2 regions of the Microbulbifer jejuensis genome follow, and region 2 is predicted to be linked to the other one. Evidence: predicted binding sites of a transcription regulator. Region 2 holds the regulator's gene; the other holds the start of a gene.
What was found. The regulator PhoB, encoded in region 2, activates phosphate uptake and scavenging genes when phosphate is short. The targets are predictions, from matches to a motif close to TGTCATAAANNTGTAACA.

Region 1: the regulator PhoB is predicted to act here: its motif matches at 4,899-4,916, upstream of ACL7TT_RS02055 (PhoX family protein).

Annotation. Positions count from the first base shown of each region.
Region 1 covers NZ_JBLBUB010000002.1:154,491-170,822, reverse strand. The annotation lists gene ACL7TT_RS02065 (phytase) at 56-1,999, opposite strand; gene ACL7TT_RS02060 (TonB-dependent receptor) at 2,192-4,807, opposite strand; gene ACL7TT_RS02055 (PhoX family protein) at 5,065-7,002, shown strand; gene ACL7TT_RS02050 (MarC family protein) at 7,104-7,712, opposite strand; gene aceK (bifunctional isocitrate dehydrogenase kinase/phosphatase) at 7,900-9,654, shown strand; gene ACL7TT_RS02040 (hypothetical protein) at 9,711-10,211, shown strand; gene ppk1 (polyphosphate kinase 1) at 10,217-12,265, opposite strand; gene ACL7TT_RS02030 (Ppx/GppA phosphatase family protein) at 12,554-14,032, shown strand; gene ACL7TT_RS02025 (protein adenylyltransferase SelO) at 14,108-15,574, shown strand; gene ACL7TT_RS02020 (DUF2147 domain-containing protein) at 15,723-16,142, shown strand; gene ACL7TT_RS02015 (HlyD family secretion protein) at 16,230-16,332, opposite strand, start outside.
Region 2 covers NZ_JBLBUB010000007.1:31,360-47,691, reverse strand. The annotation lists gene pstA (phosphate ABC transporter permease PstA) at 1-336, shown strand, start outside; gene pstB (phosphate ABC transporter ATP-binding protein PstB) at 370-1,248, shown strand; gene phoU (phosphate signaling complex protein PhoU) at 1,274-1,975, shown strand; gene ACL7TT_RS06070 (antibiotic biosynthesis monooxygenase family protein) at 2,005-2,379, shown strand; gene ACL7TT_RS06065 (putative porin) at 2,686-3,543, shown strand; gene ACL7TT_RS06060 (M48 family metalloprotease) at 3,634-4,929, opposite strand; gene ACL7TT_RS06055 (DUF4265 domain-containing protein) at 5,001-5,480, shown strand; gene yaaA (peroxide stress protein YaaA) at 5,631-6,407, shown strand; gene ACL7TT_RS06045 (DUF938 domain-containing protein) at 6,404-7,006, shown strand; gene ACL7TT_RS06040 (hypothetical protein) at 7,019-7,378, shown strand; gene phoR (phosphate regulon sensor histidine kinase PhoR) at 7,385-8,719, opposite strand; gene phoB (phosphate regulon transcriptional regulator PhoB) at 8,857-9,561, opposite strand; gene ubiA (4-hydroxybenzoate octaprenyltransferase) at 9,670-10,512, opposite strand; gene ACL7TT_RS06020 (chorismate--pyruvate lyase family protein) at 10,548-11,156, opposite strand; gene ACL7TT_RS06015 (dicarboxylate/amino acid:cation symporter) at 11,303-12,622, shown strand; gene recG (ATP-dependent DNA helicase RecG) at 12,634-14,736, opposite strand; gene ACL7TT_RS06005 (hydrogen peroxide-inducible genes activator) at 14,715-15,638, opposite strand; gene ACL7TT_RS06000 (GlsB/YeaQ/YmgE family stress response membrane protein) at 15,828-16,088, shown strand; gene ACL7TT_RS05995 (NAD-dependent epimerase/dehydratase family protein) at 16,320-16,332, shown strand, end outside.

The sequences.
Region 1 (16,332 bases), on a different contig from region 2:
GTGCAAAAAACCGTATCGAGGGGCACTGAAGGGCAACGCAGCTCAGTATCAGGCTTCAAGGTTCATTGGTATCTGGCAGCGCCAGCGCTTCACGAATATCCTGCCAGGATACCAGTTTGAAATTCTGTGCCGCATCGGGCATACGATTACGACCGTCCTGAACAACCAACAATCCCTGCGGATACTCGGCGCCCAGATTGGCGCTGGTTACTGCCAAGCCGTCGGTTTCTGAGCTGGCATCTATGCCCGCGTGGATATTCAGCCCCAGGCGGAAATTGCCAATAAATTCGTTGCCATCGCGACTGTACAATGCATAGCTGTCATTGCCCTGGCTGGAAACGACCAGGTAGCCGCTATCGCCCGCCCTGTATAATCCCAGACCTTCCACATCCGCAACCAGGTTTTCTCCGTCCGCTTCCGCCACCAACTGCGGTCGCGCACCACCGGCATCAAAGGCGTCCAGGTCCAGCCGCCATACCCCGAGATCCTCCTCGCCAAAGAACAGCCGTGCGTTTTCGTCGTCCACCACGCAGCCTTCCACCTGGCTGCCGACATCCAGTCGGGCACTCTGGTGCAGCTGCCAGTTTTGACCATCCTCGGGCACCTGGATTTTCATCTGGTGCAGGGCACCTACTTTATCGGAAACCCAGGCCAGGAGGTCATTGCCATTCCGGTAGAGGCACAGACCATAGGGATCTTGCAGGCTAACTGAACGCAGGCCCAGATGTTCCACTCGCCCGCTCCTGTCAATGGCGAACAGATCGACACCCGGTGTTGTGCGGTTGGATGCGGCCGCGAGGGCGCGATAGCGGGGGTGCGTTATAGGGCGTATATCCACATTGTTCACACGTCCCACCGCAAAGTGCTGAACCAGTCTGCCGGATAAATCGTAGACATTCAGGCCCCTTTTTTTATCGGTGCCAAAAATCAGGCTGTTTTCCGGCGCTTCGGGGTTGACCCAGATTGCCGGATCATCGGCGGCATCACCGGCGGATACCACGGGCTGTGTCTGGGCCCGAGCGGGAATACGCGCAGCGACTACACCGGTTCCCGAGGGCGCTTCCCGCAGCCCCGATAGCGGCGGCGATGCATCAAAATACAACAGGGCATCCCTGTCGTTATCCAGCACCAGCAGTGATCCATCCAGCAGCGCAAGGGAAACCGGGTTGTGTGCCTGCGCAATATGAATACGCCACTGGGGTCCAGCGTCCGCGGCCTGCAGGTCGTAGCGCTGCAACTGATCACCTGCAGTCAGCCACATATGGTTAGTGGCAGGCTCTACCCACAAGCCGCCAAAATCCTCACCAAGCTGCGCGGTCGATATCAATAACTTGCGTTCCTCATCCTTTTCAGCATCGGCATTCAGGCTGATCACGCCAAGGGGGGGCTGGGATATCAGCAGGCGCTGGGTGATCACATCCACCGCACAGGCATTGACCTGCTCACCGAAGTACAGCGAGCGCACCTCAATCAATGCCCACTGCCGGATGCCCGGCTTGATCAGATACTCGTGCCCCAGACCGTCTTCTCCGATGGCGAACAGTTGGGTGTGATTCCCCTGGCGGGAAAAACACAGAGCACTTTGCGGGGGCAAGTCGGAGCGGCTGCCGAGGTATTGGATCGCCGGACCTTCGCCGGAAGAGGGCTGGCGTATCCTGTACAGGCTTATTTGTGCCTGCGCATCGCTGTAAGCGGCCACCAGTACACTGCCATCTGCCTGTTCCTGCGCGGCCAGTTGCTCCAGGTTGCCCGCTTGTGCCGCCAGGGTGTCACCACCCCAATCCAGCAAAAGCAGTCCACGGCGCTCACTGGCCAAGAGAAAGCGTTGCCGGCCGTCAAGCTGCACCGGCACCATCTGCTCCGCTTTAATAGCGCCCAGAGCAATTTCCTGCCTCGGCAGTTTTTTCTCCCCCTGTAAAGGGGTATCGGATGTACCATCACAACCGCTCAGAAGAGCGCCCAGCAGTATACCTGCAGTACAAAAACACGTTCTTTTCATATCAGACATCAAATCAATAAAGACAAAACAACAAAATCCCAACTGGTTCACCGGGTGTGCTTAAAGCCCGCCCTGCCACAACCGGCTTTCACCAGTGGCAATCGCTGAGATTGCCACTGAATAGGGCCCGGGACAGTTGCACCGGGATTGATGGGCGACTGGCGGCAAACAGGCCCCAAAATACCTGTTGGATCAATAAAAGCTGCTATAGCTCAGGCCCAGTGCATAGGTGGGACCATACTCTTCATATTGCCCATTGAAACCGGCACTGTGCACATAATAGGGTTCATCGGTGAGATTCACTCCGGTGAAGGTCAACTGCAGACCGTTGTCAAAACGGTAGCGGGCGGAAAAATCCAGCTGCAGGTGATCATCCTCATAGCGATCACCTGCCGCGTTTTCAAGATCCACTTCCAACAGGCGTTCACCGCGGAAAGCGGCGGACAAACGCAGGCTGAATGCATCGCGCTCGTAACCCACGACAAAGTTGCCCACCACATCTGCCTGCGAGGGCAGGGAGATGCTGTCACCGCGCTGCCTGTCCGCCCCCAGGCCAAGGCGCGCATGAGAATCCGTCAAGGTGGCGTTGGCGCGCAGCAAAAAGCCATTGTCAAAGCCCCTGGTCCAGGCCAGCTCAACGCCACCGATACGGGCGCTGTCGCCATTCATGGGCTGCAGGACTTCCGCTTCCTCCACCGGCAGAGTCCCCACATACTGACGGAAATCCGCTGTGCTGGATGCATCGGACAGGACAATAAAATGGTCTATGTGCTTGTGAAACAGGCCTACAGAAAACATACCCAACTGATCGGCGTAGTACTCGGCGGAGAAATCCAGATTGCGGGATTGGTAAGGTTGCAGGCCGGGGTTGCCCGCTTCCACTTTCAACTCGCCCTCATCGTACTCGATTTTGGCTGGAGAGGGGTTCAGGTAACCAAACGAGGGTCGCGACAGGGACTCGCCATAAGCCGCACGGAGTACGATGTTGTCGTTGTAGTCGTATCTGAAATTGACACTGGGGAAAAACAGCCCATAGTCACGCCGGTACTCGACTCCACTGGCATAGACCCCTTCGGCAATAAGCTCGGCCTGGGGAATGGGCTCCTCCGACTCAACCACCCGCACACCCTCGGCAGTGAAGTCTGTATACTCATAGCGCACCCCAAAGACCCATTGGGATCGCTGCAAATCCACCGTATTCATAACATAGAGCGCACTGATATCCTCGCGCATGGTGTAATCGCGCGCAGAAGACAGTGCAGTTTCGGCTTTATCCAGCGCAAAGTCGGCGAGATTGGCGTTGATAAAACGATTGAGGCTGCCGGCATTGATGCCCGGACCAAAAGTATCCAGATGGTAATCAATGTCGTTGTGGACAAAGTCAGCCAGAGTGTAATCGCCTGCGAAACTCTCGTAGACCGTCGCGTTCAAGTCCCCTTGCTTTTTCCGCTGACGCTCGTGCAGGCCAAACTGTACGGTGGACGGATTGCCGGCCCATTCGAGTTCACGACTGAAATCCAGGCGCAGGCTCAGTTCCCCGTCCTCGGTGTGATTGTCCTCGATGACCAGTTCATCCAGCTGGTAGCTGGCCGGGTCCAGCACTTTCTCCAGCCCTTCACTGCCCACGGCCATACGCGGGGTTTTACCGGCTTCCACGTATCCCAGGCGCAGTGGTTTTAGAATAAAAGTGGTATCGCGGCGGTGGGGCTCCGATTCCTCTGCGTGAGAGTATCCCAGGGCATAGGAGAAATTCCAAAGGTCAAAATAGTGCTCGCCACCGAAAACCACAGAGAGAATTTCCTGTTGTTCCCGACGATCCTTGAGGGATTTTTCCAGCGCTGCCTCCTCCCACTCTGCCGAATTATCCGAGATACTTTCCGGCGCATCCCGCTCCGCATCCAGTTTCCAGGCATTGCGCTGGCGGATTTCCTCGTCTGAGAAGTCTGAATACAGACTGTGCAGGTAGAGGCTGGCCTCATTGCCGAGATCCAGATCAAAATTGGCCGCAACGCCGGTGCGCTCCCGCGTGATTGTGTAGTCGCGCTGCTCAATCTCACTGGCACCGATACCGGTGCTGCCATCCACTGCGCTAAAGCGCTCCCAGCGGCCATCGGTTTCGATATTCTCCGAGCCGAAATGGCGTTTTTGCTGGCTGACGGCCAGGGCCACACCCAGCCTTCTGTCACTGGGCAAAGCAAATACCCGAGTCATGCTCGCGGCAAGTTTGGGGCTGTTTTCTTCCTGCAGGCTGCTGTAGCTGTTCTCGGCACTGAACTTGTATCGGCTGTCTTCGTAATCCAGGGCATTGAGGCTCTTGATTTCGATGGCCCCACCAATCGAATCGGCACTCATATCCGGGGTCAGGGTCTTAAAGACTTCCAGGGTGGCGAGCAAATCCGAGGGGATAACATCCAGAGCCACGGCACGGCTATCGGTTTCCGGTGCAGGCAGGCTTATCCCATTGATCGTCGCAGCATTCAGGTTGGGATCTATTCCGCGCACGCCCACAAAGCGGCCTTCGCCCTGATCGCGGGCAATAAATACACCGGGCATTCTCTGCAGTGCCTCGGTCACATTCGCATCCGGCAGTTCACCGATCGCATCGGATGTCTGCACCGCCACCAGTTTATTGGCGTCCCGTTGACGTTCCATATCACTGCGTGCATTGCTGGCCTGGGCAGTAACCACTACCGTCTCCATGGCCTGTGGTCCGTCTTGCTGCGCAATCGCACCTGCCGCACTAAAGGCAGCAGCGAGCGCCATCAAAGGCATGTCCAGCCGCCGCAAACACTGGCTTTTATATTTCATCACATCCCCACTCCCATTTTGCCGGTGGCGTCTTTAAGCGCTGCGCAGACTAAGCGGTGACTATGACTTTTGCGTGACGTTTTTTTTAAGGTGTCATTAATCCTTCAAATTTGATCGCTAATCTCCCTATGAAAAGCTGAAGCGTGCGTGGACTAGCGTTTGCTATGGAGTGGGTACAGCCCGGTGCCCGCTCAGTACCGCGGAGATCCATCAAGGCGACGGATCACACCCATCAACGTCCTTTATCGGAGCAAAATGTGAGCCAGGAACCCAATCAACCCCCGCGACGCACCCTGCTGAAAACCCTGGGTAGCGCAGCGGCTGCCGGGGCTGCCGGCAAACTCATGCTGTTGCCCGGCTGCAGCAGCAAGGATAAAAAAAGCCGCAGGGATAACCTCTCTTTTACGGAAATTCCACACACCCTGGATTCCGAACACCACCTGCCTGAGGGTTACCGCGCCGACATACTACTGCGCTGGGGGGATGCCATCCTTGAGACAGACGCACCTTTTCGCCCGGAAAGCCTGGACAGCAAAAGCCAGCAACAGCGTTTTGGCTACAACAATGATTTCATCGCTTTTATGCCGCTGGCTCCGAATGCCCCTTCGAACCGGGGGGATATGCACGCCCAGAGCCGCAACAGCGATCGCGGCCTGTTGTGTGTCAATCACGAATACACCCAGCCCCACCTGATGTTTTCCGGCTACAATGACGCATACAGCGCCACTCGCGGTGTCAGTGGCGCGCATGTAGCGGTGGAGCAGGCCGCCTGCGGTCACTCGGTCGTGGAAATCGAGCGCGGCCCGGATGGCTGGCAGATACAATTAAGCAGTCCCTACAACCGGCGAATTACCGCAACCACGGCAATGGACATCAGCGGCCCGGCCGCGGGGGACAAGCGACTGCGCACGGCAGAAGACCCCACTGGCAGACAGGTGCTGGGCACCATCGGCAACTGCGCGGGCGGCAAAACCCCCTGGGGGACAGTACTGATCGCGGAAGAGGGATTTGGCAGTGCCTTTCAAGGGGACCCCGAAAAAATAGAAGACCCCCGCGAGGCGCGCAATCATCGCAACTTTGGTATCACCCCCTCGAACCGCAACTGGGGGAACTATGATCGCCGCTTCGATATCCAGGTGGAGCCCAACGAACCCAACCGCTTTGGCTGGATGGTGGAATACAACCCCTACAATCCAGCCTCCAGACCGCGCAAGCTCACAGCACTGGGGCGCTTTGAGCACGAGGGATTTACCCTAGTGTGCAAGCCTGGCCAGGCGGTGGTGGCCTACGGTGGCGACGATGACGAACACCAGTTTGTCTACCGCTTTATCTCCCGGGGCATCTATCGGCCCGAAGACCATGCCGGCAACCGGGAACTGCTGACCGAAGGCACACTCTACGCCGCAAGGTTTGCAGACAATGGCCAGGGGGAGTGGCTGGCGCTGCGCTATGGGCAGGGGCCGCTCACAGAAAGGAACGGGTTTCGCAACCAGGCCGATGTTCTGATCGATGCACGCCGCGCCGCGGCTCTACTGGGCGCCACCCCCATGGATCGCCCCGAGGACGTGGAGACCAACCCCCATAATGACTGCACCTACGTGATGCTGACCAAAAACAAACAGCGTCGCAAAAGCGATATCGATGCCGCCAACCCCCGCGCGCGCAATACCCGCGGCCACGTCCTGGAAATTGCACCGCCGGGGACCACAGGTCACCGCGACCACACAAGCGATCATTTCCAGTGGCAGCACTTTTTACTCGGAGGCGATCCCAATGCCGGGGACCCCGCCGAGCGGGGTGCCTATGGCCAGCAGTCCAGCGACAGCATCTCTCCCCACGGCTGGTTTGCCAATCCGGACAATGTCGCCTTCGACCCCCGCGGCAATATGTGGATAGCCACCGATGGTTGCGAGCGCTTTGGTTTTCACGACGGTCTCTGGGCCATGGCCACCGAGGGCCCCCTGCGCGCCGCGCCAAAGCACTTTTTTGGATGCCCGCGGGGTGCCGAAGCCTGTGGCCCGGAATTTACACCCGATGGCAAAACCCTGTTTGTGTCTGTACAACACCCCGCGCAAGGGCGCAGTTCCACCTATGACAACCCCCTGCACCGCTGGCCAGATAACGACCCACAGTCCCCGCCACGCCCGTCGGTACTGGCCATCTACCGGGTCGATGGCAGGGAGGTGGGCAGCTAGGGTCTGCTCCGCCCTCCACAGAGCCTGGAGATCCTGTTAAGTGTTGAGTTTTACAGCGGTGGGTGTCTACCGATACCCCATCCCGATAGAGGCGCTACAAATCAGATTGAGAAGAACTGCTGAATCCCCAGCAATACATTCGTTGTTGCCACCGAGGCCAAAATAAGTCCCATTACCCGGCTGACAATACTGGCACCCGCAGGTCCAATTAAACGGTACACCCACTTGGCCATCAGTATGAGCACCAGCACGATCAGCAATACAGCCAGCATTGCCGACGCGGCTTTCAATTGATGCATCACATTGAAGCGATTATTGTCTGTCAGAACAACGGCCGCGAGCATTGCCCCGGGTGAAGCAATCGAGGGCACCGCCAGGGGAAATATGGCCGTTTCATGGCCCTCCCGCACAAATTCCATCTCCTGTTCGGGCTTGCTTTCGCCAAAAATCATGGTGAGGGCAAACAGGAACAGCACAGTGCCACCGGCAACCTCAAAAGCGGACAGCGGCACCCCCATGGCCTCCAGTAAAAACTGACCCGCAATCAAAAAGAACAACAGAATAGCGGTGGCAACCAGCACTGCCAGACAAGCGATCCTGCGCTTTTTCCATTCGGCGTGTCCGGCGGTAACCGCAATAAATACCGGCAGTGTACCCACCGGGTCGATCACTGCGAAGAAAATGACAAAGCTGTTGATCCAATCGTTCAATTGTTACCCCGGCGTACCGTGCTACTATCCTTTCGCGCTCCAGTGCAGATCGCAGGCCGACATCAGATCCCAAACAACAACGGTACGAAATTGCGCCAGTATTTCAGAGGTGGCCATCAAACAAATCCCGGAAGACGGGTTTGATGGCCGGGTTGATACCTTGTGCCCCAGAACCAAAGTCTAGTGTATGACCAACCACTCACCGACCGCCCGCCGCATCGCCAAAACCATCCTGAATGGCTTCGATGCGTATTTTGCAGATTTTCAGAACATCACCCTGGGCGCCAAGGCGCGCTTCGAAACCGCTGCCTGGCAGGCGGTGCGACAGGTCAGCAAAGCGCGCATCGACCTGTATAAAACCAAGGTCAACCAGGTGTTAAGACTGGTGCACTCCGTCACCAGCAAAGACACCAGCCACCTGGCGCTATGGCGGGATGCCCGCGCCACCTACGCGCAGTTGATCGCCAGTCACAGCAATTACGAAATCGCCGAAACCTTCTTTAACTCGGTCTTTTGCAGCCAGTTCGACCACGCCCATATTCACGACAGTAATATTTTTGTGAAACCCTCGCGCACCCCCGACGACAAGCCCCTCAGGGATTACAGTATCTATATCAGCTACAGCGCCCGCGATGGTCTCGAACAGATGGTGGGAGAGATCCTCACGGACTTCGGTTTCTCCGTCCCCTGGGAAAATCTGCCGCGCGATGTGGAGAATATCTGTGCCGCTCTGCGCTCGGTGCCACTGGCCAATCTGGAGAGCGCGAAACAACTGCGTGTGGACATGCTGGAGTCGGTGTTCTATCGCAACAAAGCCGCCTACCTGGTCGGGCGTATGATCTTTCACGGTGAAGTGGTGCCCATAATTCTGCCCTGTCTGAACAATGGCCGCGGCGGCGTCTTTGTCGACACCCTGCTGCACAGTAACGATTCCGCCAGTATCATCTTCAGCTTTACCCGCTCTTACTTTATGGTGGACGCGCCCATTCCCTCCCGTTTCGTGCGCTTTCTCTCCACAATTATGCCCCTGAAGGAAAGGTCCGAACTGTATAATTCGATCGGCTTCCACAAACACGGCAAGACAGAGTTCTACCGGCATATTCTCGCCCATATGAAAGTGAGCAACGATCAATTTGTGATTGCGCCGGGCATCAAGGGCATGGTGATGAGTGTGTTTACCCTGCCCTCTTACCCGGTGGTATTTAAAGTGATTAAGGACCACTTCGACCGACCAAAAACCGTCACTGAAAAAATTGTCCGCGAACAATACAAGTTCGTATCCCGCTCCGACCGGGTCGGGCGCATGGCGGACACCCAGGAATACACCAACTTTATTTTCTACCGCAACCGCTTCAGTGAGGCGTTGCTGCAGGAACTACAAAATCTTGCACCCTCCAAGCTGTTGATCACCGACAAGTGGGTCATTATCAGGCATCTCTATGTAGAGCGGCGCATGGAGCCGCTCAATCTGTATTTGCAAAGCGCCAGCAAAGAGGAAACCCGCGAAGCCATGGAGGAGTACGGCAACGCCATCAAGCAACTGGCCGCCGCCAATATCTTCCCCGGCGATATGCTCCTGAAAAATTTTGGGGTCACCCGACACGGCCGTGTGGTTTTCTACGATTACGACGAGCTGTGCCCTCTGACCGAGTGCCACTTTCGCAAGATTCCCGAGGCGCAAACCGCCGAGCAGGAACTGGCGGACAAGCCCTGGTATACGGTAGATGACGCGGACGTATTCCCCGAGGAGTTCCGCCTGTTTTTCTCCGGCAATCCCACCGCGCGCGCCGCCTTCGAGAAGCTTCACAGTGATCTCTACGACTACCGTTACTGGAAGCGGCTTCAGGATCGCATACACGCCGGCCATGTGGAGAGCGCATTCCCCTACCGGCGCAAGTGGCGCTTTCGCCGCCGCTCCCCGGCGTCTGCACACAGACAGTAGCTGGGTAATAAATAGCTATATTGGTAGAAGGTCTCCGCTACTTGAACAGGTGATGCGTGCGTATTCGTGCATGGGGTGCAACCCTTGTGGCCCTGGCCCTGCTATCCGCCAGCGGCTGTGGTTACTTCCCCAGCGAAATGGCCATTGCGGGCAAGGAAAAGGTGCCCCCAGCCCATACGCGAATCACCGGCAAACCCCAGGTTGTCAGCTGTACCACCCCTGCACGGGGATTCCCCCCGATTCCCTTTGACGATCTCTACCTCTTTACCAGCAACCTGCGCAGACCTTTTCGGGAAAACCCCGGCCTGCCTGTGCAGTATGATGTCAACGCCTACGTGTGGGGGGGAGAACGCTGTGCCCCGCAGGCCTTCTGCAACAACGGGGATTACTACTGGCTGATCGGCCGCGGGCCCGGCGACGACTTCCAGACCTGGGCGATCACACCGCACTATCCGCGCATGACCATTCAATCTCCCTGCAGCGAACAACTGCAGGTGGGGCAGCGCTATCGCTTCTCTTTTAGCCGCGGACAACTGGTGGGCTTTAGCCCGGACTGAGGGGCTCAGGCGGTGCTGTGCTGTTTCAGATAGCGATAAATCGCATCCTGGGCGCGGCATCCCCGCGGTGTGTTACTGGCCAGACGCCGGTTGCTCTGCCCCGCATCCAGAATCCGCGCCTTCTGGTTGTCACTCCATTGCAGCTCGAGGATTTTGCGCACTATGCCGCGATGCACGCTCTGGGTGATGGGGAAGGTCACCTCGACCCGGTGATCCAGATTGCGTGTCATCAGGTCCGCCGATGACATCCATATCAACTCCTCCCCCCCATTGTGGAAAATATACACCCGCGCGTGCTCCAGGAATTTGTCCACCAGGCTGATCACCTGGATATTCTCCGAGAGCCCCGGGGTTTCACAGACCAGCGTGCACATGCTGCGCACGATAATGCGAACCTTGACCCCGGCAGCGCCGGCGCGGTAGAGGCGCTCTACCATCTGGCTGTCCACCAGGTTGTTGCACTTGAAAAACAGCTCGGCACGGCGCCCCTGGGCTGCCGCCTCTATCTCCCTGTCGATCGCCTGCATCAGGGCCGCGCGATTCGTGAGCGGGGAAACCGCAATATGCTGAAATACCGGACGGCGCCGGGTGGAACGGATCAATTCAAACACGTTGTAGACATCCCGCCCCAGTGCCTGGTTGCTGGTGAGCAGGCTGAAGTCACAGTAGATGCGCGCGGTATTCTCGTTGAAATTGCCCGTGCCCAAATGACTGTAATATCGCGTCTGCCCCTCTTCCCGCCGGATAATCGAGATCAGTTTGCAGTGCACCTTTAAGCCGGGCACCCCGTAGACTACCTCGACCCCGGCATCGCGCAGTTCCTCTGACCAGTGGATATTGGCCAGTTCATCAAAACGTGCGCGCAATTCCACAACCGCAACCACCTTTTTGTTATTGCGCACCGCATTGATCAGGGCAGCAACCACCTGGGAGTTTTTTGCCACCCGGTAGAGATTAATGCGAATTTCACGTACCTGGGGATCGATGGCGGCGGAAGCCAGCAAGTTGGAGATTGCGCGAAAATCGTGATAGGGGTAGTAATAGAGGCGGTCGGCACGGCGTATATGGGAGAAGGCGCTCTCGCCGCAGGGCAGGGTCGGCAGCGGTACCAGAGGTTTGTAATTGTGGCGGGCAGCACCCGCGGGAAATTTCATCAGATCCTTGGAATTGTGGTAACGCCCTCCCGGCGTGTAGGTATCGTAGCGCCCCATCTTCAGTTTTTCCTTCACCAGGTTCAGCAGCGTTTGCGGCATTTCCGCATCGTAGGCCAGGCGCACCGGATCGGCCCGCCTGCGCCGCTTGAGGGATTTCTCCATGCGGTCGACAAGATTCTGGGTAATCTGCTCGCCCAGTTCCAGCTCCGCATCCCGGCTGATTTTGAACATATACGCACGCGCCGAGCGAATGGGCAGGACATCGCGAAATACCTCCATCAGGCAAGCGCGAATAATATTGTCGAGTACGATATAGACCTGTTCGCGCCTGCCCTCGCGCGGGGGGATCAAGACAAAGCGGGACAGTGTATTGGTGGGAATATCCATCGCTGCACAGCGCAGCGAACCGTCTTTCAACTGCAGTTGGATCGCAAAGTAGATACGCGCCTCATTGAGCAGGGGCATGGTTTCGCGGTCATCGATAAAAAACGGCTCCAGTTCCGGCAGTACCTCCCGGTGAAAATAGTCCTCCACAAATTTTCGCTGCCGCTGCGTTAATTTGCTCTCTTTCACCACATGAATATCCTCTTTACCCAAACCTGCCAGCACCTTGGCATAAGCGCGGGCGTAGCGCCTCTGCAGGCGCAATACCCGTTCGTTAATCTGCCCGAGCAGCTTGGCAAAGTGCTTTTTCTGCTGTTCTCCTCTGGCAAAAGCCGCGAGGCGGCGCACATCCGCAACGCGCACGCGAAAAAATTCATCCAGGTTATTGGAAAAAATCCCCAAAAAGCGCACCCGTTCGATAATGGGCACGCTTTCATCCTCCACTTCCTGCAATACCCGCTCGTTGAATGACAACCAACTCAATTCTTTCGGGTAGAGGGGTATATCATTAGGCATGGGCGATCTGCGAAAATACACTCGGCTTCCTGTGAATTTCCATCTGCCCCGGGGGAGTGGCAACCGGGCCAAACCCGGCGGCTATGGACCCGTTACAACCCGATGTGCGCTACAGAACCGGTGACTGCCGACCGGCTGCGCTGCACACCCGGATACGGGGAATGCCACAAAAGCTGACCCCCGACCTCAAAGGCCGGTTTCCCAATGGCCGGGGACGCCTATCTTGAGCACAGGGTTATACCGTTAATAGTAGAGCAGTTTACCATCTCAATTCACGTGGGAGCCGGGATGCCAATGCAGACTCCGATAGAACGCTACGCCGCCCTCGACCTGGGTTCCAACAGCTTTCACCTGCTGCTGGCGGAATTCCGCGGCCAGCGCATGCTGCGCCTGCATACGGACCACGCCATGGTGCGGCTCGCCGAGGGCCTGGATGCGAAACGCCACCTGGACCCGGTGGTTTCCAAACGCGCCCTGGCGGCACTCAAACGCTTCCGGCCGGTACTGGAAAAGCTGCCCTCGGACCATATCCGCGTGGTGGGTACCAATACTTTACGCGCCGCGGCGGCCAGTGCAGACGCCTTCCTCGAGGAGGCGGAGTCCATCCTCGGCGCGCCGGTGGAAATTATCAGTGGCATTGAGGAGGCTCGCCTGATTTATACCGGTGTGATGGCCGCCGCGGATGAGCCGCCACGGCAGCGTTGCATTATCGATGTCGGCGGCGGCTCCACCGAACTGGTGCGCGCCTGCGAAGCGCCGGAGCAACTGCAGAGCCTGTATATGGGTTGTGTGGTTTACAGCAAGCGCTATTTTGCCGATGGCATTATCGGCAGGTACTCCGTCAACCATTTCCATCGGGCACAGCGGGCGGCGCGCGCGAAATTGCAGGAATTACAGCACATGGCCGCCGAAGCCGAGGTGATTGGCTGCTCCGGCACCATCAAGGCCGTATCCCGGGTACTCAACGGCGGCGAAGTGGCCGATATCAAGCGTGGGGACATCGACCAGTTGGCAAACACAGTCGCCGGGGTGGAACATATCGCCGAGTTGAACCTGCCCCATCTGGAGGAGGAGCGGCGCCCGGTTTTTGCCGCCGGCCTGGCGATACTCCACGCCATTTTCTGCGAACTGGACATACAGCGCATGGCGGTCTCCTCCTACGCGATCCGCGAAGGCATCGTGCATGACCTGGCCGGGCGGCTGCACGGCGGGGACCGCCGCACCGAGACCATAAGGGCAATGATGCAACGCTGGCAGGTGCATACCAACCAAGTCCGCCGCGTCAGCGATACCGCACAAAAGCTGCTGCAGCAGTTGCGCCCGGCCTGTCCACCCGAGGGCAGGCAGCGGTTGCGCTGGGCCATTCAATTACACGAGTTGGGCCTGGCGCTGACCCACAGCAGCTTCCGCAAGCTCGGCGCCTATATGATCAAACATGCCGACATGGCGGGTTTTTCCAAAAGTGAGCAGGAACACCTGGCCTACCTGGTGCGCAACCAACGCGGTCGTATCAAAAAACCCAGGGAACACTACGGCTTCCACCCCAGCCCGGACCTGCTGCTGTGCCTGCGCCTGGGCTGTATTATCCACCGCGACCGCAGCGAGCGCTCTCTGCGCGGCATCAACCTGGCCGACCAGGGTGACGCCTACCGCCTGCAGATCGAGCGCCTGTGGCTGGACGACAGCCCGGCCATCGAGGAATTGCTCTACCAGGAGGAGCAGCACTGGCAATCGCAACCCCATCCGCTGCGCCTGCTGGCTGTATGACTTCCCCCAGGGTTGACGATACGCACAGGCTGCGCACCGGGCTCAGCACCACTTTCCACCCTACACTCAGTCACTATGAAACTCAGCGAAGTTACCCTCAGCCATCATTACGCCGATCTGGGTGACGCCTTCGGCACCCGCATCGCCCCCACGCCGTTTAGGCACCCCAGGCTGATCGACACCAATCCGGCAGTACTCAGGCTGCTGGGCATTGATCCCGAAGAGGCCACAAACCCCACCTGGGCCCAGTTGGGCTCGGGCGCCAAACTGTTCAAGGGCAGCCAACCCTTTGCGATGAAATACGCCGGTCATCAGTTTGGGGTCTACAACCCGGATTTGGGGGATGGCCGTGCACTGCTGCTCGGGGAGATCGAACAGGCCGGGCGGCGCTGGGAACTACACCTGAAAGGCGCCGGCCTGACCCCCTACTCCCGCTTTGGCGACGGTCGCGCGGTGCTGCGCTCCACCCTGCGGGAGTACTTGGCGGGGGAGGCCCTGAGCGGGCTGGGCATCCGCTCCACCCGCGCCCTGTGTATTGTCGGCAGCGACGAGCCGGTCACGCGCGAGCAGATTGAACATGGCGCCATGTTGATACGCGTGGCCGAAAGTCACGTGCGCTTCGGCCACTTCGAATACCTGTTTTACACCAAGCAACTGCAGGCCCTGCAACAGTTGATCGGTGAAATCTGCAAGCGCTTTGTCGCGGATTCCCAGGGGCTCAGCGCGGGCGGGCAGGCCGAGGCGCTGTTGCGCTTCACGACCAGACGCAGCGCCGAACTGGTGGCCAACTGGCAGGCGGAGGGCTTCGCCCACGGTGTACTCAACACCGACAATATGTCGATCATCGGCGATACCTTCGACTACGGCCCCTACGCCTTTCTGGACGATTACGATCCCGCATATATCTGCAACCACTCGGACCACACCGGTCGCTACGCCTTCGCACAGCAGCCCGGGGTGGTGTTGTGGAACCTGAATGCCCTGGCCCATGCCCTCTCCGCTGTTGTGGACGTGGAAATCCTGCGCGACTGTCTGGAGCAGTTTCAGCCCATGGTCACCGATGCCTACGCCGCGCGTATGCGCGCCAAACTGGGTCTGGCCACCGAGGAGGAAAGCGACCACAAGCTGTGTGCGGCGCTGCTGCAGTTGCTGCAACACAGCACTGCGGACTATGCCCTGTTTTTTCGCGCCCTGGCCCGCTACCGCGGCGAAAGGCCGGCCTCGGCACTGCGCGAACAGATCCCCCCCGCGCAGCACGGTGAACTGGCACAGTGGCTGGCGCACTACGATAGCCGTCTGGCGCGGGAAAACAGCGACGCCCGCAGGCGCAGCCTCGCCATGCTGGCGGCGAACCCAAAATACATTCTGCGCAATTATTTGGCACAGAAGGTCATCGAGGCAGCCGAAAATGGCGACTATCATCCATTGCGGACCCTGCGCCGGCTATTGCAGTCCCCCTTCGAGGAGCACCCGCATCACGAGGTCTGGGCCATTGCCCCACCGGAATCCGCCAAGCGCATCCCGCTCAGCTGCTCCTCCTGAGGCGCAGTGACCCACGCGCTGCCCGGATAAGGCTGCCGGAGATCGATTTTTTGCGCATAACGGTTTCGAGGGCAAGGTACCGGCGGTCGCAGTATGTGAATTTTTATAATATTCTGGTCACAACCTAATAATAGAGGAACAATAACTGATGATAAGAAACCTGTTGTTGGTCACTTTCAGCCTGTTGATCGCCCTGCAGGCCAGTGCCGCAGACGTTGTGGGCCAGTGGCGCACCATCGACGATGAAACCGGCCAGCCCAAGTCCATTGTGGAAATCTACGAAAAGGATGGCAAATACTACGGCAAAATCGCAGAGCTTCTGTCGGAGCCCCGTGACACCGTCTGTGAAAAATGCCCCGGTGAACTGAAAGGCAAACCGCTTGTGGGCATGGATGTCATCACCGGTATGGTGAAGAAGGGGGACAAGTACACGGGCGGGGAGATTATGGACCCCGCCAAGGGCAAAGTGTACGACTGCAAGTTTTGGCTGGAAGGCGACAATACGCTCAAGTTGCGCGGTTACCTGGGGTTCCTCTACCGTACCCAGACCTGGCAACGGGTGCAGTAGCCCGACAGCGGCACAGGCCCGCCCCCTGGGGCGGTACCTTGCCCTGGCAGCGGCAAACGCCCAAGCGCCCTTGCAGGCAGGATCACTCTACAGGACCACCCTGCCACGCGCCCCGCTGGTGGCCCGCGCCGCTATGACCTTGTCATCTTCACCGGTATCGATGCGCACCCTGGCGCTCATGCCTGCGCGC
Region 2 (16,332 bases):
GGCATGGGCGCCTCACCCTTGCAAGTGGTTTTCCACCATGTACTGCCCCTGGCCATGCCCGGCATGCTCACCGGTGCGATTATCGGTATGGCTCAGGCATTGGGAGAGACGGCACCCCTGTTGATGATCGGTATGGTTGCGTTTATTGTCGATGTGCCTGGCGGCATTACTGATCCGGCCACCGTGTTGCCCGTACAGATTTTCCTGTGGGCCGACAGCCCGGAGCGCGCCTTTGTGGAGCGCACCTCTGCCGCCATTATGGTGCTGCTGAGTGTGTTGATCGTAATGAATACCTGCGCGGTATTGCTTCGAAAGAAACTGGAGCGCCGCTGGTAACAGAGCGCAGAGGATCAGAGAGCGGGATTATTTATGAGTACCATGACCCTGGATGCCAACGCACGCACTGAGGCGGCACAAGTCGAGCTTTTGGGTGTGGAGAGTGTGGCGCATTCGGCCGAGGTGAGAAAAACCGTGGGCCGGCCTTTTATTGAGACCGCCAAATTGCGTATGCGCGATGTCAATGTATGCTATGGAGAGATCCAGGCGATTCACTCGGTAAGCCTGGATATCGGCTGCAACGAAGTGGTGGCCATGATCGGCCCATCGGGCTGCGGTAAATCTACGTTCCTGCGCTGTCTCAACCGTATGAATGACACCATCGAAGGATGCCGCGTCGAAGGTGAGCTGAGTTTGGATGGTGAACCCATTTACGGCTCCAAGGTGGATGTGGTGCCCTTGCGTGCGCGGGTGGGCATGGTGTTCCAGAAGCCCAACCCCTTCCCCAAATCCATCTACGAAAACGTCGCTTATGGTCCCAAGATCCACGGTATTGCCAGCCGCCGTGCGGAACTGGATGAGATTGTGGAAAACAGTCTGTACCGAGCCGGTCTGTGGAATGAAGTGAAGGACCGCCTGAACAAACCGGGAACCGGTCTGTCCGGTGGCCAACAGCAGCGCTTGTGTATTGCCCGTGCCATTGCGGTGAGCCCGGAGGTGATCCTGATGGACGAACCCTGTTCGGCTCTGGACCCGATTGCCACTGCGCGCATTGAGGAATTGATCGACGAGCTTAGGGCAAACTACACCATCGCCATTGTGACCCACTCCATGCAGCAGGCGGCCCGCGTCAGCCAGCGCACCGCCTACTTTCACCTCGGACATCTTGTCGAGGTCAACGATACCGAAACCGTGTTCACCAATCCCGAGCATGAATTAACCGAAGCCTATATCACCGGCCGCTTCGGCTGAGCCAGCTTTGCCCCGAGGGTTAACCATGGAAATGCACTTTGATCAGCACATCTCCCGCCAGTTCAACGAGGATCTGGAGGGTATCAAGACTGAAATGTTGGAGATGGGTGGTATGGTCGCCCGCCAGGTGGCCGACGCTGTGGATGCCCTGTCCAATGCCGACAGTCAATTGGCGGAAAAAGTTCTGCGGATCGAAGACGAAATCGACAGAAGCGAGATGGCTCTGGATGAGCACGCGACCCTGATTATTGCCAAGCGCCAGCCCGCCGCATCGGATTTGCGCATGGTGATGTCGGTAACCCGCATCGCCCGCGACCTGGAGCGCATCGGCGATGAGGCCTGCAAAGTCGCGAAAATGGCGATAGCGCTGACTGACGAGGGTACCTCGCCGCGGGGTTATACTGAGATACGCCATATCGCCAACGCCGTGCGCAAGATGCTCAACGATGCCCTGGATGCTTACACCCGTTTCGATGTGGCGTCGGCTCTGCGCACCCTGGCGGAAGATGAGCAGGTGGATATGGATTACCGTACCGCAGTGCGCGAGCTGGTGACCTATATGATGGAAGACCCACGCAGTATCTCGCGGGTAATCAATGTGTTGTGGACCCTGCGCTCACTGGAGCGCATCGGCGATCACGCGAAGAACATTTGCGAGCAGGTGGTTTATTTGGTGGAGGGAGCGGATATTCGGCACGGGCATGAGAAAAATCTGAGGAAACCCTGAGTTCCTCCGCCCGCTGAAGAGGTCGCGCAATGCGGCCTTTTTTATTGCCGGATTTTCGCCTAAAGACGCTTTTGAGGGAAATGATGAAATATATTTTCGAGATTCGTATCAAGCAAGGCTTCAGTGCCGAGGAATATGCCGAGGCCTGGGTAAGGGCGTCCAGATTAATTCAGCGGTCCCCTGGTGCCATGGGTACGGAACTTCACCGAGACATTGGTGATCCAAACAGATTGATCGCCATTGCCAGCTGGCGCAGCAAGGAAGACAGGGATGCAATGCAGGCACGGGATTCAGCCGAGATCAATACAATCATTCATAGCGTAGCGCCTTTTGTCGAGATACGTTCACTGGGCGAGTTCGAAGATCCGCAGTGGGTTGTCAATGTTGAATATGATGCATCGTAACCAAGCAAACCTGAATGCACGCTGAATAAAATCAGAATTTTTAAAAAATCAAAGTACGCGATCCCTTGTCGTTTATATAAGAAAGTTTATTTTTAGCCGCTTACACGGGATTACAGGGGATTACATTTTCAATTTCAAATTTTTAATCTACAAGGTTTTAAAATTCAACTTGACCTTTGATTTCATTCTTCTCGCCGCAAAATTTTTATTAACTGATTTTTTGTAATTTGGTGTTGTTGCGGATAAAAAAAATTCTGCTACAATCCGCAGCCCAATTTGGATCTATCGTTAATGAAGGATTTTGTCATGAGATTCAAGCTCGCTGCTCTTCCCCTGATGATTCTCGCGGCCACTGCCACTGCAGAGGAATATAACTCTGTTACCACTGTTGGATATTCTAATCTGGATTTTGATGACAATGATGGCAACCGGCTAAGCGCCGAAACCACTTACTACTTCGATGGCAAGGAGGCCCTGGGCCCCCTGAAAGAGTTTGAATATATTAATAAAGCCAGCAATCTATCAGCAGCTTATCTCCACTACGATGTGGGTAGCTTTGATATGGATAATTTTGCTGTTGCCGGTGAATATTTTGCCGGGAACGGCTTGGTTTTCGGTGCAAATTTAACCGAAATTGATAATGACAATGTTAATGTAGTTTCTCTTGGCTACCTGTTTACACCTAACTTTTTGGTGAAGTTGTCTCATTCTGATGCAGACTTTGGTGACGAAACTTTTATTGAGGCTCGTTATAATCATCAGTTGAGCGGTTCCGATTATATCGGTTTTGATTTTGCTGCAGATGATGAGTTTGACGTGCGTGTCTTTTCCTCCAAGTATTTTGCCAGCCTGGGTAATGATCAATACTTAACTGCGGATTTTGCCTATGCCAACTTTGATGAAGGGGATGATTACTGGCAGCTCGGTGCGGATTACTACTTCACGCGGAATACGGCATTTGGCGTTACAGTGGATGAAAATGAAGACTATAAGGTGGGCTTCTCTCACTTCTTCAGTCGCAATGTTGCAGTAGAAGCGGCCTACAGCACTGTTTTTTCTGATGATTTAAATATTCGCAGCTTTGGTAATGAAGCTTTTGCTGTGGCTGCAAATGCAGATGTTGAGGTAGACAAATTCGAGCTGGGTTTAACTGTTCAGCTGTAAGTGTCGGTAAGAAAAGGGCTATCTTTGATAGCCCTTTTCTTTGGTCATTATCTTCTTAAGATTTTCTCTCAGCTATTCCTTTAAGAAAAATTACCTTTTACTTGTTAACGCCTGCACCCGCGCCTGCGCCTTAGCGCCGATCTCCCCGCCCGCCCCGGCAGCCGTTTGGTAGTGCTTGTAAGCATCCCTCAGCTTGCCTTGTTGCGCATAGACTTCGCCCAGGTAGTAGTGGGCATAAGCGGTATCCAGGTAACGCAGTGAGCGGCTTAAATCCCGCTCCGCCGAAACATAATCCTTGAGCGCCGCACTGGCGACTCCGCGCTTTAACCAGTGGGAAAACAAAATGGGGTTTTTCTGCACGGCGCGGTCGTAAGCCTTGTGGGCTTTTGCGTACTGCTTCTTCTGCGCCAGCAGGTCGCCCTCTAGGGCAAAGAAGGTCGCTTCCTTGGGCTGTTGCTGCTGTGCCTTGCGCACAAGACGGAGGGCATTGTCGTATTGCTGCTTACCTGCCGCTTGCAGAGCCTGATCGTAATGCTTGTAGGCAGTGGCATCACGCTTTAGCTGGGCTATCGCCTTTTGATAGGCATCGCGATTGGTAACCCCCCCTGTTGGCAGAGACTGACTGTGCTCGATATTGGCGCTGACGCGGGACTGCGAGGGCGGGTGGCTGGCAAAAAGTGCTTCCAGACCATTGGCCTGGCGGCCTTTGGACAGCGCGACAAACTTGCGCTGCAGGCGTACCGCACCCTGGGGGTCATAGCCGGCCGCGGCCATGTATTGCATACCGTATTTATCGGACTGCAGCTCATTGCTGCGACCGTAACGTGCAATATAGGCAGAGCCGCCCAACTGGCTGCCGGTGGAGATCAGGTCGGCGTAGGCGGTATCTTTTGTTGCTGCCCCCAGAGCAGCGAGCCCGGCGCCCAGTACCTGCTGCTGGGACAGGGCAGTGGCCGAATGCCGCGCTGCAGCGTGAACGATCTCGTGGCTGAGAACGGCGGCCAGCTCGGCTTCGTCTTCCAGCAGTACCAGAAGACCGCGGTTGATGGCGATTTTGCCGCCGGGCAGGGCCCAGGCATTGGGTACGGCATTGTCCAGTACCACGAATGCATAGGGCAGTTGTGGCTGGTCTGAAACCCGTGCCAGTTTTTGCCCCACCTTGTTCACATAGTCCTGCAGGTGGAGATCAATAGTGTATTGGCCGCCCTGTTGTTGCTGATTGATGGGGTATTGCTGCTGTCCCAGGCGCAGTTCTTGTTGAACGGAGATCAGCGAGAGCTGCTTTTCCCCGGTGACCGGGTTCACAGCGCAGCCACTGATGGATACCGCTGCTACCAGCGCTGCATTGGCGATGCAGGCGGAGAAACGTGGGGTTCGCGGGATCATTGCCTGCCTCCCTGTATAATGCCGGGTGTTCCAAGATCACCCATTGTACACAGTCTGGGAAGAGAGAGGCTATGACGGCACTTCAGGTAATCGAGTTATTCGCAGGTACCAATTCCGATGGCGAGCCGGTGGTGGAGCGCCTGCAGGTGCGGGTCAATGAGGCGGACTGTTGTCAGCTGGTGCGCTCCCCGGCCTTTGTTAAAGGCATCGCCAGTGGTGATCGTATCAAGGTGGATAAGGACACCCAGCAGTTTGAATTGATCAAGCGCTCGGGCAACCTGGCGATCCGGGTATTCTTCCGCACGGACAGCGCAGACTTGTCAGATCGGCTGACTCCGCAGCTGGAAAAGCTGGGTGGTGAACTGGACCTTGAACAGCCTCGGCTGTTGGTGTACAGCATTCATGTCAGCTGTGGCTTCGACAAAATTGAGAAAATCCTCAACAATGTCTGTGACGGAGCTGACAGTGTCTGGTATTACGGCAATGTCTACGATCCCAAGGATGGTCAGACGCCGCTGAACTGGTGGCAGGATATTCTAAAACCCGAGTAGGTCCGCAAGCCGGCAGGGTCTTCGCTCCCGGGGTTGAATGCGCGGAATTTTCAGGCGAATCGACCAGATAGCGGGCCACAGCCCACCCTGGTGCCGCTACCAGCAAGGCGCTGGGGACGGATCGCGCAGCAGTGACAAGTAAGGTATCCGATGTTAATAGTGATTTCTCCAGCCAAGTCGCTGGACTATGAAAGCGATATTCCCACGCTGAAAACAACCCAGCCGGATTTTCTGGCGGAATCCGCGGCGCTGGTCAAGACGTTGCGGACATTGAGTCCGCAGCAGATCTCCAGCCTGATGAAGATTTCCGACAAGCTGGGCACTCTGAATTATGACCGTTTCCAGACCTGGAAGCGGCCTTTCACCGATCGGAATGCGCGCCCAGCCCTGCTTGCCTTCAAAGGCGATGTGTATACCGGCCTCGAGGCTGAAAGCCTAGGCAGGCGCGATTTTGCCTATGCTCAAAAGCACCTGCGCATGCTCTCGGGCCTCTACGGCCTGTTGCGTCCCCTGGACCTGATGCAGCCCTACCGCCTGGAGATGGGTACCCGGTTTGAAAATGCCCGCGGCAAGAACCTGTACGAGTTCTGGGGAGATCGGATCACCCTGGCCCTTAACCAGCAGATGCACAGCTTGAAGAGCCGCGAGCTGGTCAATCTGGCTTCCAATGAGTATTTCAAATCGGTTCAGTCCGGTGCGCTCGATGCAGAGGTGATTACACCGCACTTCAAGGACTTGAAGAATGGCCAGTACAAGATGATCAGTTTCTTTGCCAAGAAGGCGCGCGGCATGATGAGTCGCTGGGCCATTGATCAACGGGTAAAAAAAGCGCAAACGCTCAAGGATTTTACTATGGCGGGTTATCGCTATAGCCCGGAGATGTCCGGCCAGCGCGACTGGGTATTTACTCGGGACGGGGGGCAATGAGGGATTTACCGCTTCCGGATGCGCCTTCCTGCGCGCGCAATCGCGAGTCAATTTTGCAGCACCTGCGCCGCTTGTTGGTCGATCATCAACGGGTGCTGGAAGTGGGTAGTGGTACCGGCCAGCACGCGGTGTACTTCGCTCCGTTTCTGTCGCACCTGGTATGGCAGACTTCCGAGCGGGAGGAGATGCTGTCCGGGGTCCGCGCCTGGCTCGCCAGTGCCCCAGCCGACAATCTGAGTGACCCCCTGGCCCTGGATGTCGATGCGCCCTGGCCCGCGCTGAGTGTCGATACGGTTTTTACCGCCAATACCCTGCATATTATGTCTGTGGGGTCTGTAGAGCGCTTTTTCCAACAGTTGCCGTCGGTACTGCAGCCCGGTGGACTTTTGATTGTCTACGGCCCTATGAAAATTGCCGGGGCGTTTATCGGACCCGGCAATGCCGATTTTGATCTCTGGTTAAAAGAGCGCAACCCCTTAAGTGGTATTCGCGCGCTCGAGTGGCTGGATCAACTGGCTGCAGATGCAGGGTTTAAGCGTGAAGAGTTAAACTACCTGCCGGCCAATAACCAGTTGGTGGCCTGGCGTAGAAAGCGATAACGAGGAGTCACTATGCCTGCATGGTTTGAAGTATTGATCATTGTCGTCTTTGCCATTGGCGCTGTGTTCTTTTTCGCCAAATACCGCGAGACCGTTGCCGTCCTGCACGAGAGTGAACGTATGAAAACACGCCTCTCCAACGACCTGGGTCGCTACCGGGATGTGCCCCGCCTGCGTGCCCTGCGCGAAGCAGTGCTGGGCAGTAAACCGCTACCCACCGATGATGACGGTAATGAGCACTTGTTGCTGCGCGACGGTGACCTGCAACTACACCACCTGATTCTACGCAGGGAGAGCGCACCGGTTGGCGATGACGACAACATTACTTACACGAAAAATGGTGAACAGGTAAAGCTGGAAGAGCTGGAGTAAGCCGTCCTAGGTATCGGCCATCTCTTCGCTGGTTTCCGGTGTGCGGACGGGCTTTGCGGTCAACTTGTTCTCAGGAAAGTGCAGGGTGAAGGTACTGCCCTGGGTGGGGGTACTCTCTATGCTCATCTCCCCACTGTGGCGCAGCAGTACATGCTTAACGATCGCCAATCCCAGCCCGGTGCCGCCACTGTCCCGTGAACGGCCGGGGTCGACCCGGTAGAAACGCTCTGTCAGTCGGGGAATATGCACCGGGTCTATGCCGATGCCCTGGTCCTGTACGCTGAAATGACCGCCACGGTTATCCTGCCACCAGCGCAGCTGGATTGCCCCCCCCGCTGGGCTGTACCGCACGGCGTTGAGCACCAGGTTGGCAAAGGCGCTGTGCAGCTCGCCGGCGTCGCCAAGGATACGGCTGTCGGCTTCGCACTGCACCACAACCTTGTGGCGGCCGCCGCTGAAGCTGTGTGCCTCCCGCGCAACCCGCCCCATCAGTTCGCGTACATCCACCGGCACATCCCCGATCTTGCACTCGGAGGTTTCCAGGCGTGCCAACAACAGCAGGTCGTTGACCAGTGCCGTCATGCGCACGGCCTGCTCCTCCATTTGCGCCAGGGGCCGCTGCCAGACCGGCGGTGCCAAGTCGCTGCCCTGCAGGGTTTCCAGGTAGCCGGTGATCACGGTCAGGGGGGTGCGCAGCTCGTGGGAAACATTGGCGACGAAATCGCGCCGCATCTGCTCCAGGTTGCGCAGGCGGGTGATATCGCGAACGATGACCAGCGCTTCATCCTGGCCGTAGCGGGTGACTTCGAGCTGGAGGCGAAGGGCCTCGTTGCCGGGTGCCGGCAGGGTCAGGGGTTCCCGCACCCTGCTGTCATTGCTGTGCATGTAGCTGACAAAGCCCGGGTCACGCACAAAGTTGACCAGCGACTGCCCGGTATCACTGGCCTGCAGGCCGAGGAGCTCGCCGGCGGCGGGGTTCCACCAGGCCAGGTTATCGCCGTTCTCCAGTGCCACTATGCCCTCGCACAGGGCGTTGGTGCTGTCCTGTACCCGGCGCAACATGGCGTGCAGTTTCTGTTTTTCCCGGCGGTGGCGGCGCTGCATACGGTAGAAATCGTCGTAGATCTCCCCCCAGATACCAAAGGCGGAGGGTGCCGGGCCGCGTCGGCCGCCCGCCAGCCAGCGGTTGAAGCGTTGCTGTTGCCACAACAGCGACGCCAGATAGACGGACAGCCCTGCGATCAGGGCAATCGACCAGCTGCCCCAGGTGAAACCGAGGATAGTACAGCCCAGAGTGATAAGGACAAAACGCGAAAACTCGCCAATACTGCGATCAAACATAGCCTAGTCGTGTTACCAAACGGACAACAGAGGGGATCATTTCCTCCCCGGCTGAATCGCTCCCCGGCATCCACTCGCTGCGCAAAGGGCGCACCGGCGGGAATTCCGCGGGCATCAGTATCTGTCGTGTGAAATTGTCACACTTTTTCGACAGTTTGCACAGAAAATCGATAGCCGGTGCCCCGCACCGTCTGGATATAGCGGTCGTGGCGGTCCAGTGTCAGGGCCTTGCGCAGGCGGCGGATATGTACGTCCACGGTACGCTCCTCCACATAGACATTGCCACCCCAGACGTGGTCAAGTAGTTGGGTGCGGGTATAGGCGCGCTCCTGGTGGGAGAGGAAGAAGGTGAGGAGGCGAAATTCCGTGGGGCCCATATCGACCGGCTGGCCCTTGATGGTGACCCTGTGGCTGAGTGGGTCCAGTACCAGATGCCCGGCGCTGAGTGGGTCCTCGGGGGTGGCCGGGCCAGCGCGGCGCAACACCGCTTTCAATCGGGCCACCAGTTCGCGGGGGGAAAAGGGCTTGGTGATATAGTCGTCGGCGCCCGTTTCCAGCCCTTTGATTTTATTATCTTCCTCGCCTTTGGCGGTGAGCATGATAATGGGTACAGCAGTGGTCAACTCGTCGCGTTTGAGGCGTCGGGCCAGTTCGACGCCGGATACATCCGGCAGCATCCAGTCCAGCAGAATCAGGTCCGGTTTTTCATCGATCACCAGGGCGTGGGCCTCGCGCGCATTCTCCGCCTCCAGACAGCGGTAATCCGCCATTTCCAGCGCCACCCGCAGCATATCGCGCACGGCGGCCTCATCATCGACAATCAGGATCGTTTTACTGTGCATTTGTCTGCTATTCCCGCGCTGTTGTCAGGATTTCCCGTTTCCGCCGGAGATTAAACGGGAATAGTATGACAAATATATGACGGCCGTCCCGCGGCTCCCAATCCAGGGCTAATTCAGCAGATAATGCAGGGATATTCCCGTGAAAATAGCCAAACCCACCCAGTTATTGTTGAGAAAAGCCTGAAAGCAGGCATCCCGTTCCCGTTTGCGAATCAGCCACTGCTGGTAGACAAAGAGGGCGGTCACAGCCACCAAACTTAAATAATAGATGGCGCTCATGCCAAAGCGCTGACCGAGGAGCAAAAGAGCGATCACTACCAGCAACTGCAGGGCTGCAGTCATGGCTCTATCCATGTCACCAAACAGGATCGCCGTAGATTTCACTCCGATTTTCAGATCGTCGTCGCGGTCCACCATGGCGTAGAAGGTGTCGTAGCACAGGGTCCACAACAGGTTTGCCGTATACAGCAACCATGCCTGGGGGGGGATTTCGCCGCTGACCGCGGCAAATGCCATGGGGATGCCCATACTGAAAGCGGCTCCCAGGACTACCTGCGGCAGATGGGTGTGGCGCTTGGCGAAAGGGTAGCAAAAGGCGAGCGCCAGGGCCGGCAGCGACAGGAGTATCGTGAGTTTGTTGGTGGTTAGCACCAGTGCGAAGGCCGCCAGACTGAGTCCGGCGAAGAGCCACAGGGCCGCGCGCGGGGTGACACTGCCGGTGGCGAGCGGGCGCGTCGCTGTGCGCTTTACATGGCGGTCAATTTCGCGATCAGCGAAGTCGTTGACCGCACAGCCGGCTGCGCGCATCAGGATCACCCCAAGCGTAAACACGGCCGACAGGTGCCATCCCGGCCAGCCGCCGGCAGCGAGCCACAGCGCGGACCAGGTGGGCCACAGCAGTAGCAGTGTGCCGATGGGCCTGTGCATACGGGTCAGCTGCCAGTAGGGCATCACTGCAGGCCAACGCCGGGCAATCTGTTGGCTGATCAAGGCGGATTCTCTCCCAGGGTTTTATCGTCGGGTCCGGTGGCCTTGGGCGGCCCGCCGGGACGGAAGCTCGAGAGGAACGTCTCGGCCACCAGCAGAGGCTTGTCCCGCAGCCAGAAGGTGGAGCGGCGCCCCCAGGCATTGTCATCCTCGCGACAGAGTGCTGCCAGTTGCAAGCGGGGATTGCGTTGCAGGTGGTTGAATTCAATATCGCTTCGGCGCATGCCCGGCTCGCTGAACAGCAACTCCCCCAGTGGTCGGTTGTCCAGACTGCGCAGGTTGCGGGATTTGCCCTGCAGGCTGCGCAAAGGCAGGACACTGCGGGCATAGACCCAGGGATGGCCGCGACCGTACAACAGCACTTCGCGTACCAGCGCGCGGCTGTGTGTGCGCAAATTGAGTGCGCGGCACTCCTCCGCGAGGGGCAGTTGCCAGCACTGACTCAGCACCTGCACGCGAAAATCCCCCCGGCTCTGTCGCTTGAGTGCAGCGGTGAGCGAACCGGGGTATTCCAGCCAGGGCAACAGCATCTGTGGGGGCTGGGGGTGCGCCGGTTCAAGCAGCTGCCCATGCCAATCGCCAGTGGGCACAAACGGGGATTGGTACAACGATCACTCCGCAATCTGGAAAAAGGGACATTGTACCTCGCCCGCTAACGGCTGGCCCCTTCCTGTTGCAGTTTTGCTCCCCGCGGTCTCAATAGATATAGTGCGCAGAGCATTGAAAACAACAAATACACAGAGAGAAGCTTGTTATGGGGCTTACTACCAGAATTGTGATTGCCATGGGCGCGGGTATTGCCCTTGGCCTGTTATTCAATACCCTCAATATGAGCGGGTTTCTGGGGGCCGGGGTCAATGAGGCGATTAATATCTACCTCACCGAAGGTCTGTTCGATATCGTCGGCCGGATTTTTATCGCCTCATTGAAACTTATGGTGGTGCCGCTGGTGTTGGTTTCACTGATCAGTGGCGCCTGCGCCCTGTCGGAAGGCAGCCGTATAGGTCCGCTTGCGGGTAAAACAATACTGCTTTACATGTTAACCACGGCAATAGCCATTACCCTGGCTTTGTGCCTGGCTCTGTTATTCCAGCCCGGTGTCGGTGTGAGCGAGGCAGCGGCACAGACGACTGCCGCCTTCCAGCCAAAAGAGCCTCCACCGCTTTCCGAGGTACTGGTGAATATTTTCCCCACCAATCCGGTGGCGGCCATGGCCGAGGGCAACATGCTGCAGATTATCGTGTTTGCCCTGCTGATGGGGTATGCCATTTCCCGCTGTGGTGAACCGGGACAGCGCATCGCGGCTTTCTTTAACGACCTCAACAGTGTTGTCCTGCGTATGGTCGGGGTGCTGATGGTATTCGCTCCCTACGGGGTCTTTGCCCTGTTGGCGAAGACCTTTGCAGACTTGGGGTTGGGTGGCTTGGTGCAGCTCGGTAAATACTTCCTGGTTGTGCTGGGGGCCCTGCTGTTACACGCTCTGGGTGTCTATTCGCTTCTTCTAAAACTGCTGAGTGGCCTCAACCCGTTGGAACTGCTCAAGAAGATGCGTTCCACTATGGTGTTCGCTTTTAGTACTGCCTCTTCGGCGGCCACCATCCCGGTAACCCTGTCGACCGTGGAGAAGCGCCTGGGTGTGGACAACAAGGTGGCGGCATTCACTATTCCGCTTGGTGCCACCATCAATATGGATGGCACCGCGATTATGCAGGGGGTGGCCACGGTCTTTATTGCCCAGTTCTTCGGTGTGGAGATCGGTTTGATGGGCTATTTGACCGTAATTCTCACCGCGACCCTGGCTTCGATCGGTACTGCCGGTGTGCCCGGCGTCGGCCTGATTATGTTGGGTATGGTGCTGCAGCAGGTGGGATTGCCATTGGAGGGCATCGCCATGATCATCGGTGTCGACCGCCTGCTGGATATGGTGCGCACCGCGGTGAATATCACCGGTGATGCGGTGGTGAGCAGCGTGGTGGCGAAAAGTGAAGGCGCGCTGGACGAGGAGACTTTCTACGACGCCAACTATGACAGCGTGAGTATCAGCGATTCCCACAATACCATCGGCGCCCATTGAGGCGCTGCCCATCAGGCCTCGGCGAAACGGGGCTTGTTCTGTAACCAGCGCTGGATCAGCAGGCGCCGCATTTCCTGATTGAGTGCCGGGGATGCAGCAATCCTCTGTACCTGCGGCAGTAGCCCGGCATCCCTTTGCAGATCGGCAATCCGGTGCTGGATCTCACCGGTTTGGCGGGTGCCGAGAATTTCACCGGGCCCGCGCAGGTGCAGATCCTCCTCGGCGATGGCGAAGCCGTCGCTGTGCTGGCGCAGGGCCTGTAGGCGCGCGCGGCCACTTTTTGACAGTGGCGTACCGTATAACAGCACGCAGTGACTGGCGATGGAACCCCGCCCTACACGTCCGCGCAACTGGTGCAGTTGCGCCAGACCGAGCCGTTCCGGGTTTTCAATAATCATGAGGCTTGCGTTGGGCACATCCACCCCCACTTCGATCACGGTGGTTGCCACCAGCAGGTCCACTTCCCCCGCGGTGAAGGCGCTCATCACCTGTTCTTTCTGTTCCGGCTTGAGGCGGCCATGTACCAGGGCTACCCGCACCCCATCGAGCACCTCAGTCAATTCCAGTGCGGTGGATTCTGCCGCCTGGGCCTGCAAGCTTTCAGACTCCTCAATCAGGGTGCAGACCCAGTAAGCCTGGCGGCCCTCGGCAATGGCGCTGTGCACCCGTTCCATCACCTGATTGCGGCGATCATTGGAAATCGCCACCGTACTGATGGGTTGCCGCCCCGGGGGCAGTTCGTCGATGATCGAGCAGTCCAGGTCGGCGAAGGCGGACATGGCCAGGGTGCGTGGAATCGGTGTCGCGGTCATGATCAACTGGTGTGGTTGGCACTTGCCGATGACACCGCTGGCGGCGCCCTTCTCGCGCAGCTCCAGGCGCTGGCGCACCCCGAAGCGGTGCTGCTCATCGATAATCACCAGTGCCAGGTTGTGGAAAGCCACTTCCGCCTGGAACAGTGCGTGAGTGCCCACCACCAGCCGGGCTTCGCCGCTGGCCACTTGTGCCAACTGTTCGCGGCGCCGGCTGGCCTTGAGGCTGCCGGTGAGCTGCGCTACCACAATACCGAGAGGCTCCAGCCAGGTGCTGAAATTCAGGCGGTGCTGTTCGGCGAGGATTTCCGTGGGGGCCATAACCGCCACCTGGGCGCCGGCGCCAATGCCCTTGAGTGCCGCCATGGCTGCGACCAGGGTCTTGCCGGCGCCGACATCACCCTGTAGCAGACGCATCATGGGATAATCCCGGGCCAGGTCTGCGGCAATTTCTTGACACACCCGTTGCTGGGCTGCGGTTAGGGCAAAAGGCAGGCGCGCGAGAAAATCCTGCTCCAGGGAAGTATTTACACCTAAAGGCGGTGCGGCGACCCTGGCGCTGTTGCGCCGGAGTTCCAGCAGGCTCAGATGGTGGGCGAGCAGTTCCTCCAGCGCCAAACGCTGCTGTACCGGGTGTAAACCGGCGGCGAGCTGCGCCTGCTGGGTATCGGCGGGGGGGGCGTGCAGGTAGACCAGGGCATCTCCGAGGGGGCAGCGCAGGGCCCTCGGGAGCAGTTCAGCGGGGAGCAGTTCGGCGATGGAGCGGTGCTGCAGTTGCGCCAGCGCCTGCTGTACCAGTCCGCGCATACGCTTTTGGCCCACGCCCTCTGTCAGGGGATACACCGGGGTCAGGGTTTCCCCGGCGGTGGCGGCCGCGCTGTCCACCACTTCGGTCTCTGGGTGGCAGAGTTCGAGTCCGGCACTGCCGCGGCGCGCTTCGCCATAGCAGCGCAGGCGGAGTCCGCGGGCAAAGCGGTTTTTCTGCGCTGCGGAAAAGTGGAAAAAGCGCAGGGTGATGGCGCCGCTGTTGTCCTGTAGCCGCACCACCAGGCTGCGCCGCCGCCCGAAGACGATATCCGCTGTGGCCACTTCCCCTTCAATCACCGCATCTTGCCCCGCATTCAGATCGGCAATGGAAATAACCCGCGTGCGGTCCTGGTAGCGCAGAGGCAGGTGAAAGAGCAGATCCTGCAGGGAGCGAATGTGCAGCTTTTCCAACACCTGGGCAAATTTATCCCCAACGCCCTTCAGGGTGGTGACAGGCTGTTGGGCCAGGCTGGTTAGGGTTCGATCAGATGACACTGGCTGATCGCCTCACGCAGGATATCAATGGCGCGGTGGCGCGGGAAACTGGCTCGCCAGGCCAGGGCGACGGTGCGATGTGGCCCCGGCGCGGTGAAGGGACGGGTTTCCAGCAGACCAATGGCGTATTGCGGCGCTGTGGCGGCGGACAGGGGCAGTATGGTAATGCCGAGCCCGGAGGCCACCATATGGCGCAGGGTTTCCAGGGAGCTGCCGTCAGAAGCGGTGCGGATACCCCCTCCACCAGCGTGCTTCTCCATGCTCAGTTGCAGGTGCGGGCAGGCCTCGAGGACCTGATCGCGAAAGCAGTGCCCTTCGCCGAGGAGCAGGACATTGTCCTCAGTGAGCTGATCCGGGGAGAGACTCTCATACTCTGTCAGGGGGTGATCCGCCGGCAATAACACCACAAAAGGCTCGTCATAGAGGGGTTGAGTAACCACATCCGGCTCGGTAAAAGGCAGCGCGATAATAATTGAATCCAGATCCCCCTTGCGCAGGCGCCGGCGCAGGGTGGCCGTATAGCCCTCTTCCACGTAGAGGGGCATTTCCGGGGCCAGATGCTGCAGTTGCGGTATAAAGTGCGGGAACAGGTAGGGTCCGATGGTAAAGATTGCGCCCACAGATAGCGGGCTGGCCAGCTGATCCTTGCCCGCGCTTGCGATGTCCTTGATTGCCGCCGACTGTTCCAGTACCAGCTGGGCCTGGGCGACGATGCGCTCTCCCAAAGGCGTTGCTTGTACCCGGGTCTTGGAGCGCTCAAACAGCGCCACACCCAGCTCTTTTTCCAATTTCTTGACTGCGATCGACAGTGTTGGCTGGCTCACGTAGCAGCGTTCGGCGGCACGGCCGAAATGCTGTTCCTGGGCGAGGGTGACGATGTAACGCAATTCATTGAGAGTCATAGTAAAGGTAATCAATTATTCTCTGGTGATAGATATTATTCATATATAATAGCCGATGGCCAATATCTGGGCGCGCTCTGTAGCCTGAAGTCAAAAATTGGAAAAATTTACCAATTATGGGCGCACCTAGAGGATTGAGGCGCAAAATTTTGCTATATCTAATGTGAGCACAGCGAACGGAGAAGCGTGATGGGAATTCTATCCTGGGTCATTCTCGGACTGATTGCCGGCGCCTTGGCGAAGTGGATTATGCCTGGAAAAGATCCCGGTGGCTGGATAGTCACTATGGCCATTGGCATTATTGGTGCCTTTATCGGTGGTTGGCTGGGCGCCCTGGCGGGGATCGGCGGGCCAGTGACCGGTTTTGGTTTTGGCGACATAATAACAGCGACCATTGGCGCAATTATCTTTCTTGCGATTTACCGCCTGCTCAAGCGACGCGGTAATTAGGCAAAAAACCGGCATCGTTGACAGTATGGCGGGGCTGCCGGTGCCCCGCACCGGTATTCATGGATGATAGCCCGCGATGGTTTGCGGGATCATTCTGGAGCCTTTCGAAGGCATTGGGCGAACAGGGCTTGAGTGTATCCAGATCTGGGGTTTCTCTGGCAGGACTCTATAAAACAGAATCAAGGGAATAGGGCAGACGGGCGGTTTTTCGCTCTGTTTGCCGGGAACGATATGACACAACAAG